DNA from 4 places in the Streptomyces sp. NPDC087215 genome. Region 2 is predicted to be linked to each of the others. Evidence: riboswitches for the same ligand, from Rfam matches in the RefSeq annotation. Region 2 holds a riboswitch; each other region holds the start of a gene.

Region 1 (3,566 bases), on a different contig from region 2:
GAATACGGCTACGTTCCCCGACAACTCAGTTCGACCACCCCAGTTGTCACGCGAAAGGCGCTCCTATGCGTTCCGGGAACGGACGACACCGCCGCCCCCGTCAGGCCCCCGCCATCGTCGTCGCCGCGGGGGTGACCGGGTCCGCCATGGCGCTGCCCCTGCTCGCCACCGGCTCGGCGTCCGCCGCCGACGCCGCCACCTGGGACCGGGTCGCCGAGTGCGAGTCCGGCGGCCAGTGGAGCGCCAACCTCGGCAACGGCCTCTACGGCGGCCTCCAGTTCACCCAGGACAGCTGGGAGCGGCACGGCGGTCTCGCCTACGCGCCCAGCCCCGACCTGGCCAGCCGCGCCCAGCAGATAGCGGTGGCCGAGAAGGCCCTCGCCAAGGGTTCCACCGCGTGGGCCACCTGCGCGCCGATCGCGGGACTCGTCAACGACGGCGCCCGGCCGAAGGTGGACCCGGGCCCGGCGGACCTCCCCAAGCCCTCCGGCGGCCCCGTCGCCGAGTCGAACCGTACGACGGGTCCGCCCTCCTCCGGTGCGGCGGAGGCGGCCCGGGGCGCGGCCGGACGGACCGCCGAGGCGCGCACCGCCACCTCGGCGCCCACGAGTCCCGCCACGCCCTCGACGGGCGCGCCGGTGACGGGCGCGCCGGTCGGCCCGACGGCCCCCGTCTCCCCGGGCGCCCCCGATCCCGCCACCACCACGCCCGGCGGGTCCGTCGCACCGGGCACGTCCGGTGAGCCGACGACCGGTGCCCCGTCGACGGGGTCCGGCAAGCACCGGGGCGACGCGGCTCCGGAGGGGACCGGGAAGCCGGGCGACTCCGCCGAAACGGGTCGCCACGCGGCGCCCGGTGACGGCCTCTCCGAGGAGACCGCGGCGAAGCCCTTGGCCGACGCCGCCAAGAATTCGGGCGGAACGGACAGTCAGGGCACTTCGGGCGCGTACACGGTGAAGGCGGGCGACAGCCTGTCCGACATCGCGCAGCAGAACGAGCTGCCCGGAGGCTGGACCGCGCTCTATGACGCCAACCGGAAGACGGTCGGCACCGACCCGGACCTCATCCTCCCTGGTCAGAGCCTTGACCTGACGGAGAGTCCGGTCGCACAGGCGGAGTGATTCGGGGTCATATGTCCGGTTCTGGGCAAGTGAGACATGGGTCTCTTCGCCCCAACTGGCGTGTCACACCCGCAAACTTTGCTCCTGTCGCCTCCCACCTGCGCAAACACCCCCCGCCGGAAGGCAAGGAGGGTCGGAATGTCCGTCATTCGCCTCTTTGAACTTCCGGTGGGTCTGTGTCTACGGTCGTCACCGCTCGCCACCGCGGGCCCCGTCGACCGAAACGCCGAATCCTGCCGTCGGCCGTCGGGAACAGTCGTCGCGCAAGCGCCGAAGGCAGGAGCGGGGGACCCAAGGTAAGTGCCGGACCCGGCCGTTGAGAGACGGCCGACGACCGGCTTGGGGTGAAGCCGCGTGCTGGGACACGCGGCCGGGCAACTCATTGGCCCGAACCCGACAGCTCACCTCGCAGGCGTCGGTGAGGAGAATCTCCATGCTGTTTTCCGGTAAGGGCAAACACCGCCGTCCCTCCAAGGCCACCCAGGTCGTCACGCTCGTCGGCGTCACCGGTGTCGCCGTCGCCGCCCCGCTGATGACCGCGGGCACCGCCTCGGCCGCCACGGTCGCCGAGTGGGACCGCGTCGCCCAGTGCGAGTCCGGCGGCAACTGGTCCATCAACACGGGCAACGGCTACTACGGCGGCCTCCAGTTCGCGGCCTCCACCTGGGCCGCGTACGGCGGCACCGCCTACGCCTCGACCGCCAACCAGGCGTCGAAGTCCCAGCAGATCGCCATCGCCGAGAAGGTCCTCGCGGGCCAGGGCAAGGGCGCGTGGCCGAGCTGCGGCGTGGGCCTCTCCCGTGCCTCCTACGACGGCGGCGCCGCCGAGAGCGCCCCCAAGACCGTCACCCAGCAGCCGAAGCAGCAGCCGACGCAGCAGCGGTCGGCCGAGCAGCCGACGACCCGCAGCGAGCAGCGCCAGGCCCCGAAGAAGGCCGCGCAGCAGCAGGCCGCGCCGAAGGCGACCGTCACCACCCCGACCGGCAAGAAGGTCGAGAAGGGCGACGGCGAGTACAAGGTCGTGACCGGCGACACCCTCAGCAGCATCGCCCAGGCGCACGGCGTCAAGGGCGGCTGGGCCAAGCTCTTCGAGCTGAACAAGGACGTCGTCGACCACGCCGACCTGATCTACCCGGGCCAGCAGCTCCACCTCAAGTGAGCCCGGCGGTCCGTACGGGTCCCGCGACCCGTACGGCACCGACGACCCTCCCGCGGTGACCACCCCGGCCCGGCGCGCCTCCCCCCGTGCGCGCCGGTCCGGGGTTTCCGCCGTCCGAGGTCTCCCGCTCCTCTCCTCCTGCGGAGTTCCACGCGCGGGCCGCGCGGAGATCGCGGGCGCGGGTCACGGACGGAGACACGGGCGCGGCCACGGACGGAGACACGGGCGCGGGCGGACTCGCCGCCACGGGCGGGACTCCCCTTCCCTCTCCCGGCCCCCGTCACGAGTGGTCGCCCCACCGGGGGCGGGGTCCCCGCCGCGTACGCGCTCCCTCCCCGCTCCGGGAGGGGTCCCGCCACGTACGGACTCCCCTTCCCTCCCGGATTCCCCGCCCACGGGCGGAGCCCCCTCCTCGCGCCCCGAGAAGGGTCTCCCCGGCGGTTTCGGGAGGACTTCTTGGTTACTGTCCAGTAGATCCGGGGTCTTTCGCCCCTGAATGCATGTCCTTGGGCCCTTTTTCGTCCCAGGGGGCGGGCGCCCGGCTGGCCGGAGCCGCCGAGCCGGTTAGGCTCTTGACGCAAGGCCAAGCCGACCCTGCGCCGACCTTGCGTCACATCCAGCGTCACATCCCATAAGGAGATGCTCGTGCCGTCCATCGACGTCGTCGTAGCCCGGGAAATCCTGGACTCCCGAGGCAACCCCACCGTCGAGGTCGAGGTCGGCCTCGACGACGGCAGCACCGGCCGTGCTGCTGTTCCGTCCGGAGCCTCCACCGGTGCGTTCGAGGCCCTCGAGCTTCGCGACGGTGACCCCAACCGCTACCAGGGCAAGGGCGTCGAGAAGGCCGTCCTCGCCGTGATCGAGCAGATCGGCCCGGAGCTCGTCGGCTACGACGCCACCGAGCAGCGCCTGATCGACCAGGCCATGTTCGACCTGGACGCCACCCCGGACAAGTCGTCGCTCGGCGCCAACGCCATCCTCGGCGTCTCCCTCGCCGTCGCGCACGCCGCCTCCGAGGCCAGCGACCTCCCGCTCTTCCGCTACCTCGGCGGCCCGAACGCGCACCTGCTGCCCGTTCCGATGATGAACATCCTCAACGGTGGGTCGCACGCCGACTCCAACGTCGACATCCAGGAGTTCATGATCGCCCCGATCGGCGCGGAGTCCTTCTCCGAGGCCCTCCGCTGGGGCACCGAGGTCTACCACACGCTCAAGGGCGTCCTGAAGCGCAAGGGCCTCTCCACCGGCCTCGGCGACGAGGGCGGCTTCGCGCCGAACCTCGACTC
Region 2 (3,566 bases):
CAGGGGACCCGCGGTCTCGCCGCGCAGACCGGGGACGATCCGGCGGCCGGTGAGGGGAACGAGTTCGACCTCGACGGGGATGCCGGGTTCGAAGCGGACGGCGGTTCCGGCGGCGATGTGCAGCCGCTGTCCGCGCGCGGCGGCACGGTCGAACTCGAGTCCGGGGTTGACCTCGGCGAAGTGGTAGTGGGAGCCGACCTGGACGGGCCGGTCGGCGGCGTTGAGCACGGTCAGACGCGTGACGGGGCGCCCCTCGTTGAGGGGGACGGGGCCGTCCGCGTACAGGATCTCTCCGGGGATCATCGGCGCGTCCGTTCAGACGATGGGGTCGTGGACGGTGACGAGCTTGGTGCCGTCCGGGAAGGTGGCCTCGACCTGGACGTCGTGGATCATCTCGGGGACGCCCTCCATGACCTCGTCGCGGGTGAGCACCTGGCGTCCGGAGGCCATCAGTTCGGCGACCGTGCGGCCGTCCCTGGCGCCTTCGAGGACATGAGCGGTGATCAGCGCGACGACCTCGGGGTGGTTGAGTCGCACACCGCGTGCCCTGCGCTTCTCGGCCACGTCGGCGGCCACATGGATGAGCAGGCGTTCCTGCTCGTGCGGGCTCAATTGCACACTTCCACCTCACAGTCGTCCGCCGGGACGGGACCCGGACAGCTGCGGACCCTACCGAGCTTCAACACCTTGTTGAATGCTGGAGCGCGGTACACCGGCAGACATTGCACGTTAGGGCGGAAGTTTTTCCGGCTGGTTAACTACGCCTTTGCGATCACATGATCATCGGACCGACGACGGTACATACGGAGCCGGACCCTCCCCTGACGGATCGACATCCGGCCGTGTCGTGTCGAGGGCCGGACGGCCGACACGTGTCGCAGAATCCCTCCCTCGTTCGGAGTAGTCGACGAGTCGATATTCAGACCGGTCAACTTGCGCCATCGATGTACTCATCTGGCGGAATCGAACGTTCCATCGCTGGTGCGGGGCTCGCCGGGGGTACCTCCGATGATCACGAAACCCTCCTGTCCACCCGAACGGATCAGTCGTGAGGAGCCTCACATATCGCCGTTTCCACTCGGATTTCACCCCTGGTGTGAGTCAAGATCCCTGTCGACGACAAGCCCCCGCCGCCGCGGCGGGGCGGTCCGGGCGGACGCCGAGTCCTGCCGCTGTCCCGGACGTCTGGTCGACAGGATTGGACCGGCAGGAGTGGAGGACCCGATTTTTACGGGGCGTACGCGCTGTTTCCCACAGCGGGGCCGCCCCTTGGGGTGAAGCCGCAACCGCGGCCGGGCATCTTCGCCTGCCCGAACCCGACAGGTCATCCTTCACAGGCGGCTGACGAAGGGTTGCGCATGACTGCGCAGATGCACGTCCCGTCCCTGCTGTCCCGGGTCGGAGCCGTCTCGGCTCTCACTCTCGCCGCCGTCGGCGGCACGCTGCTCGCACCGGGTGCGGCGCCGGAGGCCCAGGCAGCGACGAACTACGCGAACAAGGCACTGAGCGTCGCCGCGTCCAAGAAGGGAGCACCGTACCGGTACGGGAGCGCCGGACCCTCCAGGTTCGACTGCTCCGGTCTGACGCTCTACGCGTACCAGAAGGCGGGCAAGTCGCTGCCCCGCACCGCGCAGCAGCAGTACAACAGAACCACACGCGTCTCCGCCGCCTCACGGCAGAAGGGGGACCTGGTCTTCTTCCACTCCGGCGGAAGGGTCTACCACGTGGGCATCTACGCCGGGAGCGGCAAGATCTGGCACTCGCCCAAGACGGGGTCCTGGGTGAAGCTCGACAAGATCTGGTCGTCCAAGATCTACTACGGCCGCGTCCGCTGACCCGGCGGAACCGACGGCCGGTCCGTGAACTGACCCGGGGCCGGTCCGTGAACTGATCAGGCGGAACGGACGGCGCCGGTCCGTGCGGGGTGCGGTGGCGCCGCCGCATCCCGCACGGACCCGGGCCGACCCCTGGCGGTACGGTCCCGGCGACCGCGCGTCCCCCGCGGAAGCCGCCTCCGGGGCCCCTCTCGGGCCCGCGACGACGGCATCGGCCCGGGTCACGACGACGGACCCGCCCCACGCGGGTCCGTCAGCGGCTGGCCAGCGGGGCGGGGGTCCACGGGAGGGAGATCCGGACCGTCTTGCCGCCCTCCTCGATCGGGGTCACGGAGAGACGCCCGCCGGCCTCCGCCGCGAGGGCCCTGACGATGACCATGCCCCTGCCGTTGTCCTGCTGGACCGCGGCGGGCAGACGGCGCGGCAGCCTCGGATGACTGTCGGTGACACCGATGTGCAGCTGCTCCTCCCGGTCGAGCCTGAGGTCCACCGTGAAGGTGGGCGACTGGCCGAGGGTGTGCAGCACGGCGTTGGTGGCCAGCTCGGAGACGACGATCCGGATCGCGTCCGCGGTCTCCGTGGCGTCGTCCAGGCCCCAGCAGCCGAGAACCTCCGCCACGAACCGCCGGGCCGTGGACACCGAGGCGGGTTCGCTCGGCAGAGTGACGGATGCTTCCTGCTGGTCTGCCATGGCGACGCCGTCCCTTTCCGCCGGGGCCGCTGCCCCGGATCGCACTGCGCGTCAGACTGCCACCGATCGGGCCGCGCCGGGAGGCGTTCTCCCAAGATATGTCCCCATCTGTCGCCCGAAGCGGTGAACGCGAAGGCCCCGGGACGCACCGGGCCGCCGTCCGCCGGGTCAGCCGGCCGGAGCCGTCCGCAGGATCGTTTCCACCGCGTACGCGATCCGCTCGTCCGTCAGATCCGCGCGGGCCGTGAGCCGTAGCCGCGAGACCCCGTCGGGCACGGAGGGCGGCCGGAAACAGCCGACCGCGAGCCCCCGCTCCCGGCAGTCCGCCGCCCAGCGCAGCGCCGCCTCCGGGGAGGGGGCGCGCACCGAGACCACGGCCGCGTCGGGCCGGGCGGCCGTCAGACCCGCCCCGGTGAGGAGCCGGTGCAGGGTGGTGGCAACCGTACGGGTCCGCTCCGCGAGACCCGGCTCGGCCGCCAGCAGACGCAGGGCCGCCAGCGCGCCCCCGGCGGCGGCCGGGGCGAGACCGGTGTCGAAGATGAAGGTGCGGGCCGCGTTGACCAGGTGCTCGACCACCCGGGCCGGGCCGAGGACCGCGCCGCCCTGACTGCCGAGGGACTTCGACAGGGTGACGGTGGCCACCACGTCCTCGTCGCCCGCGAGCCCGGCCCCGTGCAGGGCCCCCCGACCGCCGTCGCCGAGGACGCCGAGGCCGTGGGCGTCGTCCACGACCAGACCGGCGCCGTGCGCGCGGCAGGCGGCGGCGAGCGCGGACAGCGGGGCCCGGTCGCCGTCGACGGAGAACACGGAGTCGCTGACGACCAGGGCCCGCCGCCCCGGATGCGCGTCGAGGGTCTTGCGCACGGCCTCCGGGTCGGCGTGCGGGACGACGGCGGTCTCGGCGCGCGCCAGACGGCAGCCGTCCACGATCGAGGCGTGGTTGGAGGCGTCGGAGACGATCAGGGCGTCCCGGCCGCCCAGCGCGGTGAGCGCGGCCAGGTTCGCGGTGTAGCCGGAGGAGAAGACGAGGGCGGCCTCGA
Region 3 (3,566 bases), on a different contig from region 2:
TGCCGTACGCCACCCGGGCGGACATCGTGCGGGTCCACCCCGGTGAGGAGTGGATCCACGTCCTGGAGGGCCGGGTGCGGCTCGCGCTCGGCGAAGCCGTCCACGTCCTCGATCCCGGGGACAGCGCGCACTTCGACTCGCTCACCCCGCACCGCATCGGCGCCGCGACCTCCAGCGGGGCCGAGCTGCTCTTCGTCCACACCCTGATGCAGAGCCCCGTCGCCGAGCTGTGCCTCGGCGACGGAACTCCGCACCGTCGCTGACCCCGCCTGACCCTTCCTCCGAAAGGTTCGACATGTCCGAGAAGCACGCACCGGTCACCGGCGAGGAGCGCGGTGAGGGCAAGTTCCCCAAGGGCCTGGTGCTCCGCCTCTTCGCGTACCTGGTGGCGGGCCACCTCTTCGCCGGCTTCCTGTATCTGCTCTTCATGCTGGGCGGGCAGAACCAGTAGCGCGGACGGCGAGGGGCGGTGGGCCCGACGCGCGGGCGGGCGGTGAGACCGGACCCCGTACGGGTTCGCCGGGGCCGCGCTCCGCAGAGATCGGCGCGGCCCGGACGGTCCGGCTCAGACCTCGGTGAGCAGACGCTCCCGCAGCCGCCCGAGGGTCTCCGGGGTCAGCTTGAGGCCCTCGGCGAGGTAGGTGTCCACCGAGCCCCAGGTCTCCTCGATCGTCTCGAAGGCGCCCCGCAGATACTCCACCCGCGCGTCGAACAGCGGGCTCAGCAGCTCCATCACCTCGGGCGACATGGCGTCGGACGCGGTGGAGCTGCGGCTCACCTTGTAGCGGCGGTGCGGGTCGTTCGACTTCACGTAGTCGGCCTCGATCGCCGAGCGCTCGACCCCGAGGGCGAGCAGGGTGATCGCGATCGAGAGCCCGGCGCGGTCCTTGCCCGCCGCGCAGTGCATCAGGGCGGGGACGCTGTTCTCCGCGAGCGCGTGCAGGATGCGGCTGTGGTCGGCGGTGCGCTCGACCACCATCTTCCGATAGGAATCGGCCATCCGGTCGGCGGCCTTGTCCCCACCGAGGATCTCCCGCAGCTGGGCTATGTCCCCGTCCCGCACCAGCCGCCAGAACTCCTTGCCCTCGGCCGGGTCGTTCAGGGGTATGTTCACGTTGCGCACGCCCGGAAGCTCGACGTCCGCCCCCTCGATGCGCACGTCGGCCTGGTTGCGGAAGTCGAAGACGGTGTGCAGGTCCAGCGAGGCGAGGAAGGCGGCGTCCTCCTCGGTCGCGTGGGCGAGGTGGCCGCTGCGGAACAGACGGCCGGGGCGCACCGCGCGCCCGTCCGTCGTCGGCAGGCCGCCCACGTCCCGGAAGTTGCGGACCTCGGCCAGCTCGGGCTCGTTCGCTTCGGCGGGCGGGACCTGCGGCAGCTGCTGCGTCACGGATGCTCCTGGAGAATTCGGCGTTCGGGGGTACGGCACGGGGCCGATTCCAAGAGCCAATCATCCAGGCAGGACGAACGGGGCGCACCCCCCTGGCTAGGAATGGGCGATCTGTCCGTATTCACACCTTCCGGATAACACGCCCTGATTGCAGATGAGATGGGAATCGGAGCGTGAGCAGCGTCATAGAAGTGACGGATCGTGCCCGGGGCCGCGACGCAATCGCCTTACGGAAAAAGGGAGTCGAAGAAGTGTCATCCACGCAGGGTGACCGGAATTCCGGGCCCGGGAGCGAGCGGACGCCGAACTGATAAAGCATCGGCTTGTTCGCGCCGAAACGCTCGTCTAGCGTCACCGTCAATCCGGTCGGACCGCCGAATCCTGCCACCGTCCGGAATTCCACTCATCCCATGCGTGGCAGGAGCGGGGGACCCAGGAAGTACGCCGGTCCCGCGACGCAGGACGGCTCGGGGTGAAGTCGCGCGAGAGCGCGGCCGGACATCTCCCGTCCGAACCCGACAGCTCACCTCGCAGGCGCCGGAGAGGAATTCGCCATGCCCGCGAAGGGTAAGCACCGCCGTCCCAGGAACAACTCCCTCACCCGGGGCATCGCCGCCGCCGGTACGGGAGGCGCCGTCGTCGCCCTCCCGCTCCTCGGCGCCACCGGTGCCCACGCCGCCGAGCAGACGGCCCCGGCCGCCCCCGCGCGGACCGTCACCGTCGCCGCCCAGGCCAAGGCGCCCGCCGCGGCGCCGGTCGCGGCCCCGGCCGCGCCGAGGACGTACGCCGTCGTCCCTGGCGACCACCTCTCGAAGATCGCCGCCGAGCACCACCTCACCGGTGGCTGGCAGCGGCTCTACGCGGACAACCGCCAGGTCGTCGGCGAGAACCCCTCGTTCATCCTGCCCGGCATGAAGCTCACCCTCGGCGCCAGGAGCACCGCTCCCGCCGCCGCCCCGAAGAGCCCCGCCACGGCCGCCCCGAAGACCGAGCGCAAGGCCCCCGCCGCCCAGGACTCCGGCGACTCCACGCACACCACCCGGAGCTCCGAGCGCCCGGCCGCCCAGGCCACCACCCCGGACTCCGGCTCGTCCACGACGCAGTCCTCCGGCTCCTCGGCCTCCTCCTCCGGCTGGGTCAAGCCCGTCAGCGGCGGCTTCTCCACCCCGTACCGCGCCTCCGGCTCCATGTGGTCCTCCGGTTACCACACCGGTGTCGACTTCATCGCCTCCTCCGGCACCACCGTCCGCGCCGTCGGCGCGGGCACGGTCGTCTCGGCGGGCTGGAGCGGCTCCTACGGCAACGAGGTCGTCATCCAGCACGCCGACGGCAACTACTCGCAGTACGCCCACCTCTCCTCGCTCGCCGTCTCGGCGGGCCAGGCGGTCTCCGGCGGACAGCAGATCGGCCTCTCCGGCTCCACCGGCAATTCCACCGGACCCCACCTCCACTTCGAGATCCGGACCTCGCCGGGCTACGGCTCCGACGTCGATCCGCTGGCCTACCTCCGCCAGCACGGCGTCTCCGTCTGACGCACCCGCCCCACCGAAGGCCCGGCACCCGTGCGTGCCGGGCCTCCGGCGTATTCCGGCTTGGCAATTTCTTTATCGGTGTCATATGTCACCCGGCGTCAACCCCTCCTTACGGTCGCGTAGGTCACATCCGAAAGGGAAGGATGTCCACCCGTGGCAGACGATTCGAGATCAACAGACAAGAACGCATTCGGGTCGTACGCGGCGATCGGTGACAGCTTCACCGAGGGCGTCGGAGACCCCGGACCCGACGGGACGTACCTCGGCTGGGCGGACCGCTTCGCGGTACTGCTCGCCGACCAGCTGCCGGAGCACGAGGCCTTCCGCTACGCCAACCTGGCCGTACGCGGGCGCCTCCTCGACCAGATCGTGGCGGAACAGGTTCCCCGGGCGAGGGAACTCGCCCCCGACCTGGTGACCTTCTGCGCCGGTGGCAACGACATCATCCGCCCCGGCACGGACCCCGACGACGTCGCCGAGCGCTTCGAGCGCGCCGTCGCCGACCTGACCTCCGCCGTCGGCACCGTCATGGTGACCACCGGCTTCGACACCCGTGACGTCCCCGTGCTCAAGCACCTGCGCGGCAAGATCGCCACGTACACCGCCCATGTCCGGTCCATCGCCGACCGCTACGACTGCCCGGTCCT
Region 4 (3,566 bases), on a different contig from region 2:
CTCGATCCACCCCCACCAGCACCGCGACACGGCCGCCTGGCAGTACACGGTCGACCCCGGCGGCACGGCGTCGGACTACTTCAACATCGGTACGGGGTCGGGGTCGGGCAAGTACGACATCTCGATGATGGGCCCGAACCGCTTCCTCCGGCGCTTCATCGGCGACGCCTCCAGGGCGGGCAGAGCCGTCGAGGTGGCGGCCCGGTACGCGACCGGGCCGGGCACCGGGGAGACGGCCCTGTGGTTCCGGCTGAGCAACTCCTCTGCGGGTCCCGTGACGTTCACGATCCGCTCGAACGCCTACCGTACGGACGGCCCGTGGACGTACACCGTCCCGGCGAACTCCACCCGTGAGGACCACTTCGACGCCGTCGCCCACCAGAACGGCTGGTACGACTTCACGGTCCTCGCCGACCTCGACGGGACCTGGTCGCGCCGGTACACCGGACACATCGAGACCGGGGCACCGAGCGTCAGCGGCTGATCCGGGGCGGCTCAGCGCCCGGCGAGCGCGGCGCGGCGGATCGTGGCGTCGAGCAGGGCCACCGCGTCGCCCGCCGTGCGGCCGGGGGCCCGGTTCCACGGCCCGATCAGCTCGTGCCATCCGCGCGAGCGCAGTTCGGTCATGATCCAGGCCGCCGCCTCGTTCATGGTCGCCCCGCCGCCGTATCCCAGGCGGTGGGCGGCGAGCAGGGCGCCGCACACGCACCGGGCACCCCGGGCGTCACGCAGCCGGTACGGGGTGTTCTGCCAGCCCCACTCCGTCAGGACGAGGCGGGCGTAGCCGAGGTGGACCGAGGGGCGCAGCTCCGGGCTGCCGATCCGGCGCCAGGCGTGCAGCCGGTCGGGGAGGACGGCTCCGATCCGACCGGGGAGGCGGCGCTCGACGGGCGGGGGCGGGGGCAGGGTGCCGAGCGCGTCGGCGACGAGCCGGTCCACCGGGACGGTGAGCAGCCGCCGCCACGCCTCGGGGTCCGCGTCCTCGCCGGGTGCGGGCGGGGGCGCGAGGACGGGCACGCGAGCGGGCGGCGGGCCGGGCACGGGCGCCAGCGGAAGCGGGGCCGGGGACACGGCCGGGGCCGGGGCCGGGGCCGGGGCCGGGGCCGGGGCCGGGGCCGGGGCCGGGGACACGGTCAGGGTCGGGATCGGGATCGGGGACGCCGTCGGGGTCAGGGCCGGAGAAGCGGAAGGGGTCGCGGCGGGCACGGCGGCGGTCCACTCCTCGACAATCCGCTGCCAGGCGTCGCTGTCATGGAGGGCGGCGGCCTCGCGGTCGAGGTCGTCGGGGCTGAGCTGGGGGGCGGTGGGTGGCATCCGGGGGCTCCTCGGTCGGGATCACCCTCATCTTTCATGTCAAATGCCCGTTTTGCGACTTTTGACATTGAATGCCCGTCGTGGCGACTAGTCCTTATGTCGCACTTCCCTATTAACGGAACTAAGCACCATATCGGGACATCCGCTTCCGCGTGACGCGACTCACTCTCCTTGCGGTGAACCGGGAGGCCGAGGGCTCAGGGCCCGTACCGGGCAAGGAATTCCCCGCCCGCCCCGGCCGCGTTCGATCTTGAACAATCAGAATTCCGTGATCCTTTCCGCATTTCTCCGCACTGATCCTCTTGTTCCGCACCGTATGGCTGCCCTACGGTCACCTGCATTCGAGCGGATCGCCGAATCCTGCCACCGTTCGAAATACTTCCCCTTTTCACCCGACGGCAGGAGCGGGGGACCCACGAATACGCCGACCCGGGAATCCGGGGCGGCTCGGGGTGCAGCCGCGTGCGCGCGGCCGGACATCTCCCGTCCGAACCCGACAGCTCACCCCGCAGGCGCCGGAGAGGAATCCGCCATGCCCGCACAGAGCAAGCACCGCCGCCCCCGCCGCTCCGTCTCCCGTGGCTGGGCGCTGATCAGCACAGGTGGAGCCGCCCTGGCCCTGCCCCTGATCGCCCCCGCCATGGCCGGTGCCGCGCCCGTTTCCGGAGTCCAGGAAACCGTCGCCCGCACCGCCGTCGCCGCCCCGGCAGCCGCCCCCGCCGCCCCCGCGAAGGCCCCGGCCGCCCCCGCCGCCGCCCGCACCTACACGGTCGTCAGCGGTGACTCCCTTTCCCTCATCGCCCAGAAGAAGGGAATTCAGGGCGGCTGGGAAGACCTTTACCGGATCAACAAGAACGCCGTGGGTGACAATCCGTCACTCATTCACCCCGGCCTTGAACTGACGATTCATCGGATTTCCGCGAAGGCCGCCCCCGCACAGGCGCGGAAGGCGTCCGACTCCGCCGAACGGGCGAACCGTTCCGAGAGCCGGGCCGTCCCCGCCGTGGCCACCGGCACCGGCGCCTCCGCCACCGGGGCGGTCTCCTCCGCCGCCACCGTCGCCCTGAAGGCCGTCCCGATCGCCGCCGTCCAGTACACCGACAACCTCGACGGCTGGATCCGGGAGTCCCTGGACGTCATGGCCCGGCACGGCATCCCCGGCTCGTACGACGGCATCCTCCGCAATGTGATGCGCGAGTCCTCCGGCAACCCCCGGGCCATCAACCTCTGGGACTCCAACGCGGTGGCGGGCACGCCCTCCAAGGGGCTGCTCCAGGTCATCGAGCCGACCTTCCTCGCCTACCACGTGCCGGGCACTCCCGTGGACCTGTACGACCCGGTCGCCAACATCACCGCCGCCTGCAACTACGCGGCCGACCGCTACGGCTCCATCGACAACGTCAACGGGGCCTACTGATCCCGCAGGTGCCCGGTGAACCAGGAGGTGGCGAGCTCGGCCACCTCCTCCAGGGCGCCCGGCTCCTCGAAGAGGTGACCGGCGCCCGGCACCAGGGCGAGCCCGTTCTCGCAGCGCAGCAGCGACCGGGCCCGCCGGTTCAGCTCGACGACCCGTGCGTCACGGCCGCCCACGACCAGCAGCGTCGGGGCGCGCACCAGTCCCAGCCGTCTCGCGGCGAGGTCCGGCCGACCGCCCCGCGAGACGACGGCGGCCACCCGGGAGGCGGGATCGCCCGCCGCCCACAGCGCGGCGGCGGCCCCGGTGCTCGCCCCGAAGTACCCGAGCGGCAGTCCGGCGCCCGCCGGGTCCCCTGCCAGCCACTCCGTGGCCCCGGCCAGCCGCCCGGCGAGCAGCGGCGCGTCGAAGACCAGCGCCCGGTCGGCCGCCTCGGCCTCGGTGAGCAGGTCGAACAGGAGCGTGCCGAGCCCGGCCCGGTTCAGCGCCGCCGCGACGGCGCGGTTGCGGGGGCTGTGCCTGCCGCTGCCGCTGCCGTGGGCGAAGAGCACGACGCCGGTGGCGCCCTCGGGCACCACGAGCCGTCCTGGCAGCTCGCCGCCGGGGAACGGGACGCGGACGTCCCGCGCCACGGGCCCGCCCCCGCCCGGAACGGCCGCCGCAGCGTCCGCGTCCCGGACCGTCCGACCGTCCGCGCCCCTGGCCGCCCGCCCCCGCGCGGCCCGGTTCCGCTCCAGGCACGCGATCACCTCGGTGTCCGGGGTCTGCGAGAAGTCCCGGTAGAACCGTCCGATCGCGAAGAACGGGTCCGGTGTGCGGACGCTCACCGTCTCGTCGG

The links. Region 2 has a riboswitch for cyclic di-AMP ahead of ACIO92_RS25150 (C40 family peptidase). Riboswitches for the same ligand answer to the same signal wherever they lie in the genome.
Region 1: linked by a shared signal. The riboswitch ahead of ACIO92_RS31265 (transglycosylase family protein) and the one ahead of ACIO92_RS25150 (C40 family peptidase) in region 2 are both predicted to bind cyclic di-AMP.
Region 3: linked by a shared signal. The riboswitch ahead of ACIO92_RS02675 (peptidoglycan DD-metalloendopeptidase family protein) and the one ahead of ACIO92_RS25150 (C40 family peptidase) in region 2 are both predicted to bind cyclic di-AMP.
Region 4: linked by a shared signal. The riboswitch ahead of ACIO92_RS30085 (LysM peptidoglycan-binding domain-containing protein) and the one ahead of ACIO92_RS25150 (C40 family peptidase) in region 2 are both predicted to bind cyclic di-AMP.

Annotation. Positions count from the first base shown of each region.
Region 1 covers NZ_JBIUZD010000019.1:99,739-103,304, reverse strand. The annotation lists gene ACIO92_RS31270 (transglycosylase family protein) at 66-1,121, shown strand; cyclic di-AMP (ydaO/yuaA leader) riboswitch at 1,380-1,551, shown strand; gene ACIO92_RS31265 (transglycosylase family protein) at 1,555-2,280, shown strand; gene eno (phosphopyruvate hydratase) at 2,920-3,566, shown strand, end outside.
Region 2 covers NZ_JBIUZD010000011.1:65,054-68,619, reverse strand. The annotation lists gene ACIO92_RS25160 (urease subunit beta) at 1-303, opposite strand, end outside; gene ACIO92_RS25155 (urease subunit gamma) at 316-618, opposite strand; cyclic di-AMP (ydaO/yuaA leader) riboswitch at 1,148-1,355, shown strand; gene ACIO92_RS25150 (C40 family peptidase) at 1,359-1,835, shown strand; gene ACIO92_RS25145 (ATP-binding protein) at 2,089-2,526, opposite strand; gene ACIO92_RS25140 (8-amino-7-oxononanoate synthase) at 2,695-3,566, opposite strand, start outside.
Region 3 covers NZ_JBIUZD010000001.1:640,075-643,640, reverse strand. The annotation lists gene ACIO92_RS02690 (XRE family transcriptional regulator) at 1-263, shown strand, start outside; gene ACIO92_RS02685 (DUF6126 family protein) at 296-451, shown strand; gene ACIO92_RS02680 (tyrosine-protein phosphatase) at 566-1,387, opposite strand; cyclic di-AMP (ydaO/yuaA leader) riboswitch at 1,782-1,937, shown strand; gene ACIO92_RS02675 (peptidoglycan DD-metalloendopeptidase family protein) at 1,942-2,919, shown strand; gene ACIO92_RS02670 (SGNH/GDSL hydrolase family protein) at 3,073-3,566, shown strand, end outside.
Region 4 covers NZ_JBIUZD010000017.1:58,027-61,592, forward strand. The annotation lists gene ACIO92_RS30075 (phosphocholine-specific phospholipase C) at 1-484, shown strand, start outside; gene ACIO92_RS30080 (hypothetical protein) at 496-1,314, opposite strand; cyclic di-AMP (ydaO/yuaA leader) riboswitch at 1,656-1,842, shown strand; gene ACIO92_RS30085 (LysM peptidoglycan-binding domain-containing protein) at 1,847-2,731, shown strand; gene ACIO92_RS30090 (phosphoribosyltransferase family protein) at 2,725-3,566, opposite strand, start outside.